2 regions of the Borborobacter xinjiangensis genome follow, and region 1 is predicted to be linked to the other one. Evidence: predicted binding sites of a transcription regulator. Region 1 holds the regulator's gene; the other holds the start of a gene.
What was found. The regulator LexA, encoded in region 1, represses DNA repair genes until DNA is damaged. The targets are predictions, from matches to a motif close to TGTTCNNNNTGTGTTCNG.
Positions count from the first base shown of each region.

Region 1 (5,396 bases):
GCCAGAAAACGCTCTCGGAATCGGCTGATTCTCTCCGTGGTGGCCGACGCATACGTCACCTCGTCGTGCTTCCCGGCGGGCTCGACGAGTAGATCCCTGCCCTTGCAGTCCCCTGGCGTGGCCCAATGACGACGGCACGCTGCCGCCCTCGTGGCTACGGCTCGTTAACCAGTGTGGCGTAATTTAGCGGCTAGAAACTGGCGCAGCCATGCGGGAATTCGAGCGAACAGGGGCATCATGAGGGCGGCGGCGATCCACCAGGCGCCAACTGCGGTAGAAAAGCGCGGCTTTCAACGCGTCCGCGTGAAAATCTATGGCCGCTTCATGCTCGAAGATCGCACGGAACACCCCTGCCAGGTGGTCGATATGTCACCGGGCAATGTCGCGCTGCGTTGCGACCGCATCGGCAACCCCGGCGAAAAAGTCATCGCCTATATCGATCATATCGGCCGCGTCGAGGGGGTCGTGACCCGCACTATGCAAGACGGATTTGCGATGACGATCATCGCCTCCGACCGCAAGAAGGACAAACTCGCCGCACAGTTGACATGGCTTGCCAACAAGCATGAACTCGACCTGCCGGAAGACCGCCGCCATGAGCGTGTCGCACCGCGCAATCCAATGAGCACATTGCAACTCACCGACGGGCGACAATATCAGTGCCGGATCATCGATCTGTCGCTGTCGGGCGCTGCGATCGAAATCAGCGTAAAGCCGGCCCTAGGCGTTCAGGTCACGCTCGGAACGATGCGTGGACAGGTGGTACGCCATTTCGAGGATGGCGTGGCTATCGAATTCGCCGTCATACAGCGGCCGGAATCGCTGGATGCCGAGTTCAGCCGAAGCCTTTCCTGATCTGCGCTCCGAGACGCGTCTCTCTCCCACTTTTCACCGATTTAAACGGTTGCGGAACACAACTGGAACAGATAGTGTTTGTTCCGGGTTTGTTTTTCTTTGATTCTTCGGGGTGGCGATGCTCACGCGCAAACAACACGAGCTTCTCGTCTTCATTCATGAACGCCTGAAGGAGTCGGGCATACCACCCTCCTTCGACGAGATGAAGGAGGCTCTGGATCTTGCTTCGAAATCCGGCATCCATCGGCTGATCACCGCCTTGGAGGAAAGAGGCTTCATCAGGCGCTTGCCCAATCGGGCTCGGGCGCTGGAAGTTCTGCGCCTGCCCGATTCCATCGCGCCCGGTCTTGCGCCGCAACGCGCGAAGTTTTCGCCAAGCGTCATCGAAGGCAGCCTTGGGCGCCGCTCGCCCGAGCCTGCTCGCGGGCCTGTGGCGGAGAACGACGATTCAAACGCCTCCGTTTCGATTCCGGTGATGGGGCGCATCGCCGCCGGCGTGCCGATCGACGCAATCCAGCACAAGACCCATTCCATCTCCGTGCCGCCGGAGATGATCGCCGGCGGCGAACATTACGCTCTGGAGGTCAAGGGCGACTCGATGATCGAGGCCGGCATTTTCGACGGAGATACGGTTATCATTCGCAATGCCAGCACCGCCAATCCTGGCGAGATCATCGTGGCATTGGTGGATGAGGAAGAGGCGACGCTGAAACGGTTTCGCCGCAAGGGCGCGTCAATCGCGCTGGAGGCGGCCAATCCGGCCTATGAGACGCGCATTTTCGGACCGGATCGCGTGAAGGTGCAGGGTAAGCTGGTCGGGTTGATCCGCCGCTACTGAGGGTCTTTCGGCGGCAGGTGCGCCTTCCCTGGTCTCGATTGCGTTGAGGCCAGCCCTTCGCTTCCAGATGACAGGGTGAGATTGCGGGAGCTTCTGCGCCCCAGCTTTTACTCCTTGGAGCGCCATGCGCCCCAATCGACACCCAGGAATTCTTTCGGAAACCGGCTTACACTCTTACGGTCATGCCCTGGCCTCGGCTAATCGCTGGCATCACCGGATACCACTTGAGTGCGTTTACGCGAGACCGGGGCGCTTGGGGTGAGATGTGCTGTTGCTCGTGTCCGTTTATTTGAGCGTCCGACTGTCTCCCGAACTGGTTGTTGCATCTGCATTAGACGCATTTGCCCGCCGAGGCGCCTTTCGGCGGTAGGGCGGCAATCCACGAGCCTCGCGCGAGAAGCGCCGTTGAGTATGCCACGGACGATACGGACGGCTAATGGCAAAGCTGATTTCGGCTCGTGAACCAGTCGCTGCCTCGGATAATTGGATTGCAGCGCTCCCATATCTCGCAAGCTCGCGTTTGGTGACCACCAGCGTCCGACGGTTTTCGCATACATTACTCGCCGTCGCATCATCGACCACTACTACGGCCGCCTGTCCGCATGCAGGTTTGGCTGATGCCGCGTCAAGCGCATGTGCAATCACTGCGCCTGAAACATGACGTACGAGGCAAAGTCCGGCATCGCACACGAAACCGTCCGTGACTGGCGGCAAAGTGCCGGCTGCGCTTGGATTGGCCATCTTAAGAACGTCCGGCTTCAGTATCTTTTCTGCCCGAAGCGCACGCTGCCAGTTTTCGATGGTGAATTCGTTCGGGCGTGCGCGATTAACCGCCAGGCGCTGTTCGCCCACCGGCACTGCGACCAGTCGAGCGTCTTCGGACACCAATATGTCGGGCGGGCGGACATTTGCGACCGTGACGAGGCCGACGAGTGCGAATGGCAACGCCGTGACGCGCAACCGGGTTGTGGCCATAGTGGCGATGACGAGAGCCACGGTCCACAGCACGACGGAATGAACAGAAATGAGCCCCACCGCATCAACGGGCGAGTGTTGCGAGAGCCATCGCGAGACCGCGATCATTGCGGCAAGACCCTTGGCCATGACGAAGAAGAACGGCCCATCGAGACCGAATGGCATGGCAATGGAGCCGGCGACGGCAAACGGCATCACGAAGACAGACACGATGGGCATTACCGCAAGGTTCGCCACGAGGCTGAGCGGCGAGACGCGCTGGAAGTGGTAGGCGCCGAAGACGGCCGTTGCCAGCCCGGCGACGATTGACGTCACCGCGAGTGCGGCCATGAAACCCCAGCTTTTTCTCAACATGGCGCTGGTGAGCGGACGATCGGTTAAGGAGGTTCGATGCAGGCTGGCAGACCGACGCTCGGACCAGATCGCATAGGCTCCGACCAATGCCGCAGTCGCCGCGAACGACATCTGGAAGCTCGGACCGATGACCTCATGCGGCGAGATGACGATGACGATGATTGCCGATGTCGCCAGATTGCGCAGGGTGAGCGCCGCACGGTCGAACAGTAGTGCTATCAGCATGATCGCCAGCATGATGAAACTGCGCTGGGCCGCGACCTCTGCGCCTGAGATGAACAGATAAGCAGCTATCGCCGCCAAGGCTGCGGCAGCCGCATATTTTTTAACCGGCCGACGCGATGCAAATGCCGGAAACAACGCGAAGACGACGCGCAACGTGCCCATTACCGTGCCGGCGACAAGCGCCATATGCAGGCCGGATATCGAAATGATGTGATAAATACCGGTTCGGCGCATCGCCTCGCTGATATCGTCAGGAATGCCGGCTCTTACCCCCACGACAAGGGCTGCGGCGATCTCGCCCTCCGGCCCGTCGATACCGTCGCGGATTCGCTTGGCGATGGCATTTCGCGCGTTTTCCACGTGGATCGAAAAGTTGCTGAGACCCGAAGCCGGCGGCATATCCGGCAATAGCTCGGGTCCGCGCATAAAGTAGCCGCTCGCACCTATGCCGTCGAAATAGCTTTCGAAGGAAAAGTCGTAGCTTCCTGGCCGCACCGGCCCCGATGGTGCAATCAGGCTGACAATCCCCTGCACTTGCGAACCGACCCGGATTTCCGGCGGGACCTTTCGCGCGGAGACGCGAACGCGGTCCGGTGCATAGCGCAATACGGGTCGAGCGGTGCTTTCCACGTCGACGGTCAGCCGAACGCGTCCGCTGGCCATCGCTTCGATGGTGACAACCCGCCCGGTCAACTGCGTGGAGATTTCGCCGCCAATGATCCTGGTGCCGGCGCGCCAGGTTTCGGTCTTGGCGAGCAGCGCCCCGGCAATACACAGAAGCATGGCTGTCGCCGCCAGCCGCAAAGTTACGCGCCGCGATGGCAGCAGGAGCAGGAAAAGCGCCGCTACCGTAGCAGCCCCAAGCAAAGGCAAGAAGCCGGGCTCACGCGGCGCGGCGAAATAGACGATAGCGCCGAGCGCCAGAAACACCGGAACCAGCAGGTAGGCTGTGCCGCGTTCCAGCTCAAGTTCGAGCGCGGCGCGCAGGCCAGCCGCCATTCGCTCACGCGACGTGGCAAGCGCTAGCAGCCGTGCCGGATACGAGGCACGCGAAATCGGGAGAGCACCGGAGGCTGTACCGACCGAAGGCACCGCGGCGGGAGCCAAAGCATCGACCGGCGGATATGCAAACTGCGTTCGCTCATCCGCTTCCGCGACAGCCACGTCCACTTCGGGCGCGTCCCGCCTCATCCGCCCTCCCCAACAAACAGGGGTGAGCGGGCGCGCCTTCGCCCGAGCCTCCCCCTTGCACCCTCAACCCTCTATGCTACATGAAGCCCACCGAATTTCCATGTGCGAGGCGGCTGCTGGCTCCGCGACCGCCCATCCATTCCGGAAAAATCATGTCCAAGACCGTCGTTACCCGTTTTGCTCCCTCGCCCACCGGTTTTCTTCACATCGGCGGCGCGCGCACGGCCCTGTTCAACTGGCTTTATGCGCGCCACACCGGCGGCACCATGCTGCTGCGCATCGAAGATACCGACCGTGAGCGTTCGACCGAAGCGGCGACGGCCGCCATCCTCGACGGCCTTTCCTGGCTGGGTCTGCATTGGGAAGGCGAGCCGGTTTCCCAGTTCGAGCGCGCGGCGCGCCACCGCGAGGTGGCCGAGGAGCTGGTGCGCATGGGCAAGGCTTACTACTGCTATGCCTCTCCCGAGGAGCTGACGGAGATGCGCGAGAAAGCGCGCGCCGAAGGCCGGCCGCCGCGTTATGATGGGCGCTGGCGCGATCGCGATCCGTCGGAGGCCCCGGCCGGCGTCAAGGGAGCGGTGCGCATCAAGGCGCCGACCGAAGGCGAAACGATCGTCCGCGACCGCGTTCAGGGCGACGTGCGCTTTCCGAACAAGGACCTGGACGATTTCATTATCCTGCGCTCGGACGGCAATCCGACCTACATGCATGCGGTGGTGGTGGACGATCATGATATGGGCGTCACCCATATCATCCGCGGCGACGACCACCTGACCAACGCCGCGCGCCAGACCGTCATCTACAATGCGATGGGTTGGGATGTGCCGGTAACGGCGCATATACCGCTGATCCATGGCGCGGACGGTGCCAAGCTTTCGAAACGCCACGGCGCGCTCGGCGTCGAGGCTTATCGCGCCATGGGCTATCTGCCGGCGGCACTCCGGAACTATCTCGTTCG
Region 1 is NZ_JBLLVA010000005.1:91,736-97,131, reverse strand. It holds gene ACLKMW_RS08395 (PAS domain-containing protein) at 1-92, shown strand, start outside; gene ACLKMW_RS08390 (PilZ domain-containing protein) at 238-855, shown strand; gene lexA (transcriptional repressor LexA) at 974-1,693, shown strand; gene ACLKMW_RS08380 (ComEC/Rec2 family competence protein) at 1,979-4,438, opposite strand; gene gltX (glutamate--tRNA ligase) at 4,591-5,396, shown strand, end outside.

Region 2 (5,396 bases), on a different contig from region 1:
CGACCGGCAATCCGCATCGTCCTGCGGGCGCGGCTTGGAGCGCGCGGTGCGCTGACCCTGCACCCGCCGCTTTACTTGCATGATTCGACAGGCAACCGCCTTTGCGCCCGTGCCGAAGCCGTCAGCAATGGCAAAACATCGCTTTTCGGCGACTGACCGCTTCGGCGGCATTGCGGTTTCGGCGCAAATGCCTACATCGGAACCACGCCGCGCGGAGACCCTGACTAAGTGAGACGCCTGCTAAATCGCCTTCTTCCGAAATCAATGCGCTCGCAAGCGGTGACCATACCGGTCATTCGCCTGCACGGGACCATTATGGCGGGAGGCAGCCAGTTCCGGCCGAGCCTTTCGCTTGCCTCGACAGCGGGCGTGATCGAAAAGGCGTTCGCCTTTCCCGACGCGCCGGCCGTCGCCATCTCGATCAATTCGCCCGGCGGTTCGCCGGTGCAGTCGCGCCTGATCTACAAGCGCATCCGCGACCTTGCCGTCGAGAAGAACCGTAAGGTATTCGTCTTCATCGAGGACGTCGCTGCATCCGGCGGCTACATGATCGCTGTCGCCGGCGATGAGATCGTCGCCGATCCGTCGTCGATCGTCGGTTCCATCGGCGTGGTTTCGGCCTCTTTCGGCTTTACCGAGCTGATCAAGAAGATCGGCATAGAGCGGCGCGTCTACACCGCCGGCAAGAACAAGGCGACGCTGGACCCGTTCAAGCCGGAAAAGCCGGAAGACATCGAACGCCTGAAGGCGCTGCAGCTTGAAGTCCATGACACCTTTATCGACCTGGTAAAAGAGCGGCGCGGCGCGCGGCTGAAGGATGATCCCGAGCTGTTCACCGGGCTGTTCTGGACCGGAAAAAAGGGCCTGGAACTCGGCTTGGTCGACACGCTGGGCGACATGCGAACGGTGCTCAAGGACCGTTTCGGCGCGAAGACGCGGCTACACCTGATCACGCCGCCGCGCGGTCTTTTCGGGCGCAAGCTCGGCATTTTCGGCTCTTCCGAGCGGCCCGCTGCCGCCGAGATAGCTGCCGCTGCGGCAGGCGGACTCCTCGACGTGGTCGAGGAGCGGGCGCTGTGGAGCCGCTTTGGCCTTTGAAAACGGCGGGCGTTGCGCCTATTGTGAGATAGACCGAACTGAACGCCTGACCGGCCGTCAACAGTGGAGGACGTGAACATGCCGCAGCTCATTTTCTTCGCGCTGGTCGGTGTCGTGGCCTATTTCGGATACCGCTCTTTCCTCAAGGAAGCAGAGCGCGTGACGGCCAAGATTCGCCGCGCCGAGCAGCAAACGGCGAATGGCGCGACCGGCACGCTGGTCAAGGACCCGGAGACCGGCGAATATCGGCTGGCCAAGGATTGACCATCACGATCTTGAATTCAGCGGCCTGTATCGAAGACGCGCCGGCAAAGATAAATCTCGCGCTGCATGTCACCGGGCAGCGTCAGGACGGCTATCATCTCATCGAAAGCCTGGCGGTTTTCTCAAGATACGGCGACCGCGTGACGGTGACAGCAGCCAGAGAAGACAGTTTCTCGGTTGCCGGCCCGTTCGCAGCACAGATTCCGCTCGACGCCGGCAATCTCGCGATGCGCGCGCGCGATGCCTTGCGCAGGACCGTTTCGTCTGAGCGAACAATGCCGGTCGCCATTCTGCTTGAGAAGAACCTTCCGGTCGCCTCCGGTATTGGCGGGGGTTCGAGCGATGCGGCGGCGACCTTGCGGGCGCTGGCGCGACACTGGAACATCAAGGATGATCTCTCGGAACTGGCGCTGAGGCTCGGCGCCGACGTGCCGATGTGCCTTGTCGGCCGGCCGCTTGTGGCAAGCGGCATCGGCGAGATCGTGGAGCCTGTTGCCATGTTTCCGCAACTGCACCTGGTGCTGGTCAACCCGGGAGTAGAGATAGCAACCCCGGATGTATTCCGCGCCCTGCAGAACCGCCAGAATCCACCTTTGCCCCCCCTCCCCGAAGACCGCGGCGTGACGGCTGTGGTAAAATGGCTTGGCAAAACCCGGAACGATTTGGAAGTGCCTGCCAGGGCCGTTGCACCGACGATCGGCGACGCGCTCACGGCACTCGGCGGCGCAGGGGCATTGCTTGCGCGCATGTCTGGCTCGGGCGCCACCTGTTTCGGACTGTTCGAAACGCAAGATGCCGCGCGTCGCGCCGCCGGCAAGATTAGAGACATGGAGCCGGGCTGGTTCGTCGTGGCAACGTCCAGCACGCCTTGACGAGGATCATATGACCCAGGACGCACGCCCCTTCATTCCCGTCAGCATCGCGGTGCTGACGGTCTCAGACAGCCGCACGCTGGCCGAGGACAGGTCCGGCCAGACCTTGGCCGACCGCATCGCCGAGGCTGGCCACGTGCTTGCGGCACGCGAGATCGTCACCGACGATGTCGACAAGATCAGGGAGCGGGTCAGGAGTTGGTCGCAGGATCCGAAGATCGATGTGATCATCACCACCGGCGGCACCGGCTTCACCGGGCGCGACGTAACGCCGGAAGCGCTCGAGCCGATTTTCGAGAAGCGCATGGACGGCTTTTCGGAAGTGTTCCACCGCATTTCCTATGACAAGATCGGCACGTCCACCGTGCAATCGCGCGCCACAGGAGGCGTGCTCAATGCCACCTTCATCTTCGTGCTGCCCGGTTCGCCCGGCGCCTGCCGCGACGCTTGGGACGGCATCCTGAAGCCACAGCTCGATTATCGCCACATGCCCTGCAATTTCGTGGAGATCATGCCGCGCCTCGACGAGCACCTTAAACGGGGCGGCGGCAAGTCGGCCTGATCTTGGGGCCAATCGTCATTCAAAGCGGCGGCGCCACGCGAATCTCCGCCCGCAACCTTTTGGTCGCCAGACCACGCGCGATCGCCTCGGCATTTCCGGCATGGCGCGCGGCTGCCGACACCTGCGCCTTGCGGACGAGCAATCCCTCGCTCAGCGCCCGCCGTGAAGAAAATATCCGTGCCAGGAAAGGCGGCCGATCCGCATGCGAGCGCGAAAAGCGCGCCGGCATCGCCATCAATTCGACATGCTCCAGCACCGCCTCCTCCCAGCCGTCGACCAGGCGCGCACCGGGCTCCAACAACAACAGCCAATCGCTTTTGGCCTCGGCTATGCCCGCGGCGATGCCGCCACTTGCAAGGTAGCGGCAACCGGCCTGGTCGGCGACGCCGTCCGTGCGGTCGGAGGAACCGAGATCGCACACGATGACCTCGCGCACCGCGCCTTCCACTGCCGCGCCCACCAGGGATGCCAGCGTGCGGGCGAGCGCCTCTTCGTGATTCGATGTTTCGATGAGAACAGTCAGCATCGGCGGGGCGAATAGCGCAAATGCCAGCCATGCGCCAGTTACGAGCGTCGCGCCGCGAAAGTTCTTGCTTTGTTCACGTCCGAGTAATAGGAATAGTTTCATGACTCGCGGCGATTCGTTCGGAGCATCGGGCCAGAAATTGAAACCCGGCTTTCGGAGAATCCACGTTGGAAACGAGAAATGGAGCGCTTTTGTGCGTCCTTACGGGCACATGGCGCGCCAATGCGGACGAAAAGTCGATGGAACCGATAACACGCGCAGATGTTGCCGCCTTCAGGAGTGGAGGCGTTGCCATGGCCAATGCGATGATCGAGGAAAGTGGCGTCAGGATCCACGACGAGCGGCGCCGAGGGCGTGCCGCCGGCATCAATCCGAGCGGCAGGTTCGAGCCGGTCACGCGCCATGTCTTCGACGATGGCTGGAGCACCTTCGAAGACTTGCCGCCCTTCAAGACGGAGGTCCAGACGGAAAAGTCGCGCACTATCATCACGCGCAACAATTCGCCCGATATCTCCTTCGATCGATCGATCAACCCTTATCGCGGCTGCGAGCATGGCTGCGTCTATTGCTTCGCGCGTCCGACCCACAGCTATATGGGCATGTCGCCGGGGCTGGATTTCGAATCGAAGCTGTTCGCCAAGCCGGATGCCGCGCGACTGCTCGACAAGGAGTTGTCGAAGGAAGGCTACCAACCGCGCACCATCGCCATCGGAACGAATACCGATCCCTATCAGCCGATAGAGAAGCAGTGGCGCATCATGCGCGAGATTCTGGAGGTTCTGGAGGCGCGCCAGCACCCGGTCGGCATCGTCACGAAGTCGGCCCTGGTGGTGCGCGACATCGACATACTTTCGCGCATGGCCGAACGCGGACTTGCCAAGGTGGCGCTGTCGGTAACGACACTCGACCGCATGCTGGCCCGCACCATGGAGCCGCGGGCCGCAACCCCGACGAAGCGGCTGGAGGCGATCCGGCAGTTGAGCGACGCCGGAATTCCGACATCGGTTATGGTGGCGCCGATCATTCCGGGGCTGACCGATCAGGAGGTCGAGCGCATCCTCGACTCGGCCAAGGCAGCCGGTGCGCGCGAAGCCGGTTACGTCATCCTGCGCCTGCCGCTCGAGGTCAGTCCGATCTTCAAGGATTGGCTGCTGCGGCACTATCCGGATCGCTATCGCCACGTCATGTCGCTGGTTCGCTCGATGCGCGACGGCAAGGACTACGACGCCGAGTGGGGAAAGCGCATGAAAGGTACAGGCCCGTATGCCTGGCAGATCGGACGCCGCTTCGAGATTGCCGCGCGCCGGCTTGGGCTGAATGTCGAAAGGAGGCAACTTCGAACCGACCTGTTCGTCGCTGCGGCCAAGAAGAACGAACAGCTCATGCTGCTCTAGCGTCAGGAGAATTTGCTCGAAATGGTGTGGGGACATCGGCTCGGATGCGCGAAGCAAAGACGCTGACGATATCCACCGTTTTCAAATCCTTTGCGACAAGGCCCTGTTGCGCGGGAGTGTGAAAGCCCAAGGCATCGGGCAATTTTTGGAAATACATGCACTGAACAAATCCATGCACTGAACAAAGTACGCGTCTTTGCGCAATTGATAGCGCGCGGCGCTGACGCGATCCCGTCCGGCCTTTCCCCGACCGCCGACGGTGCCTTCCCGGTCTCCGCCCCTGAAACGGTCGGGAAGGACTTGCGGAGAATCGGGGCCAATGCGAGCATTGCCGCACTATGGCTCGCGCGCGCTCCGATTCTCCGCCCCTCATCGAAATCATCGAAAAGCCCGACTTCTCGATTGAAGCGAGAGCGATGGCGCGCGGACAATGGCCGGTTGCCGGCATGGACGAAGCCGGTCGCGGTCCACTCGCCGGACCGGTGGTCGCGGCGGCGGTCATTTTGAATCCTGCGCGCATTCCAACCGGCCTCGACGATTCCAAGCGGCTCACGCATATCGAGCGCGAGGAGCTTTTTTCAGCGATCCTCGCCACAGCACTTGGCATCTCAATGGCTTCGGTGTGCGCCGAAGGCATAGATCGCAGCGACATCCGCAAGGCGAGCCTCGAAGCGATGCGC
Region 2 is NZ_JBLLVA010000018.1:96,173-101,568, forward strand. It holds gene ACLKMW_RS18175 (tRNA1(Val) (adenine(37)-N6)-methyltransferase) at 1-156, shown strand, start outside; gene ACLKMW_RS18180 (S49 family peptidase) at 229-1,098, shown strand; gene ACLKMW_RS18185 (hypothetical protein) at 1,177-1,362, shown strand; gene ACLKMW_RS18190 (4-(cytidine 5'-diphospho)-2-C-methyl-D-erythritol kinase) at 1,359-2,234, shown strand; gene moaB (molybdenum cofactor biosynthesis protein B) at 2,245-2,796, shown strand; gene ACLKMW_RS18200 (glycosyltransferase) at 2,816-3,322, opposite strand; gene ACLKMW_RS18205 (PA0069 family radical SAM protein) at 3,562-4,716, shown strand; gene ACLKMW_RS18210 (ribonuclease HII) at 5,055-5,396, shown strand, end outside.
Region 2: a site for LexA is predicted at 3,382-3,399, ahead of ACLKMW_RS18205 (PA0069 family radical SAM protein). Genes of this name have one in related genera too.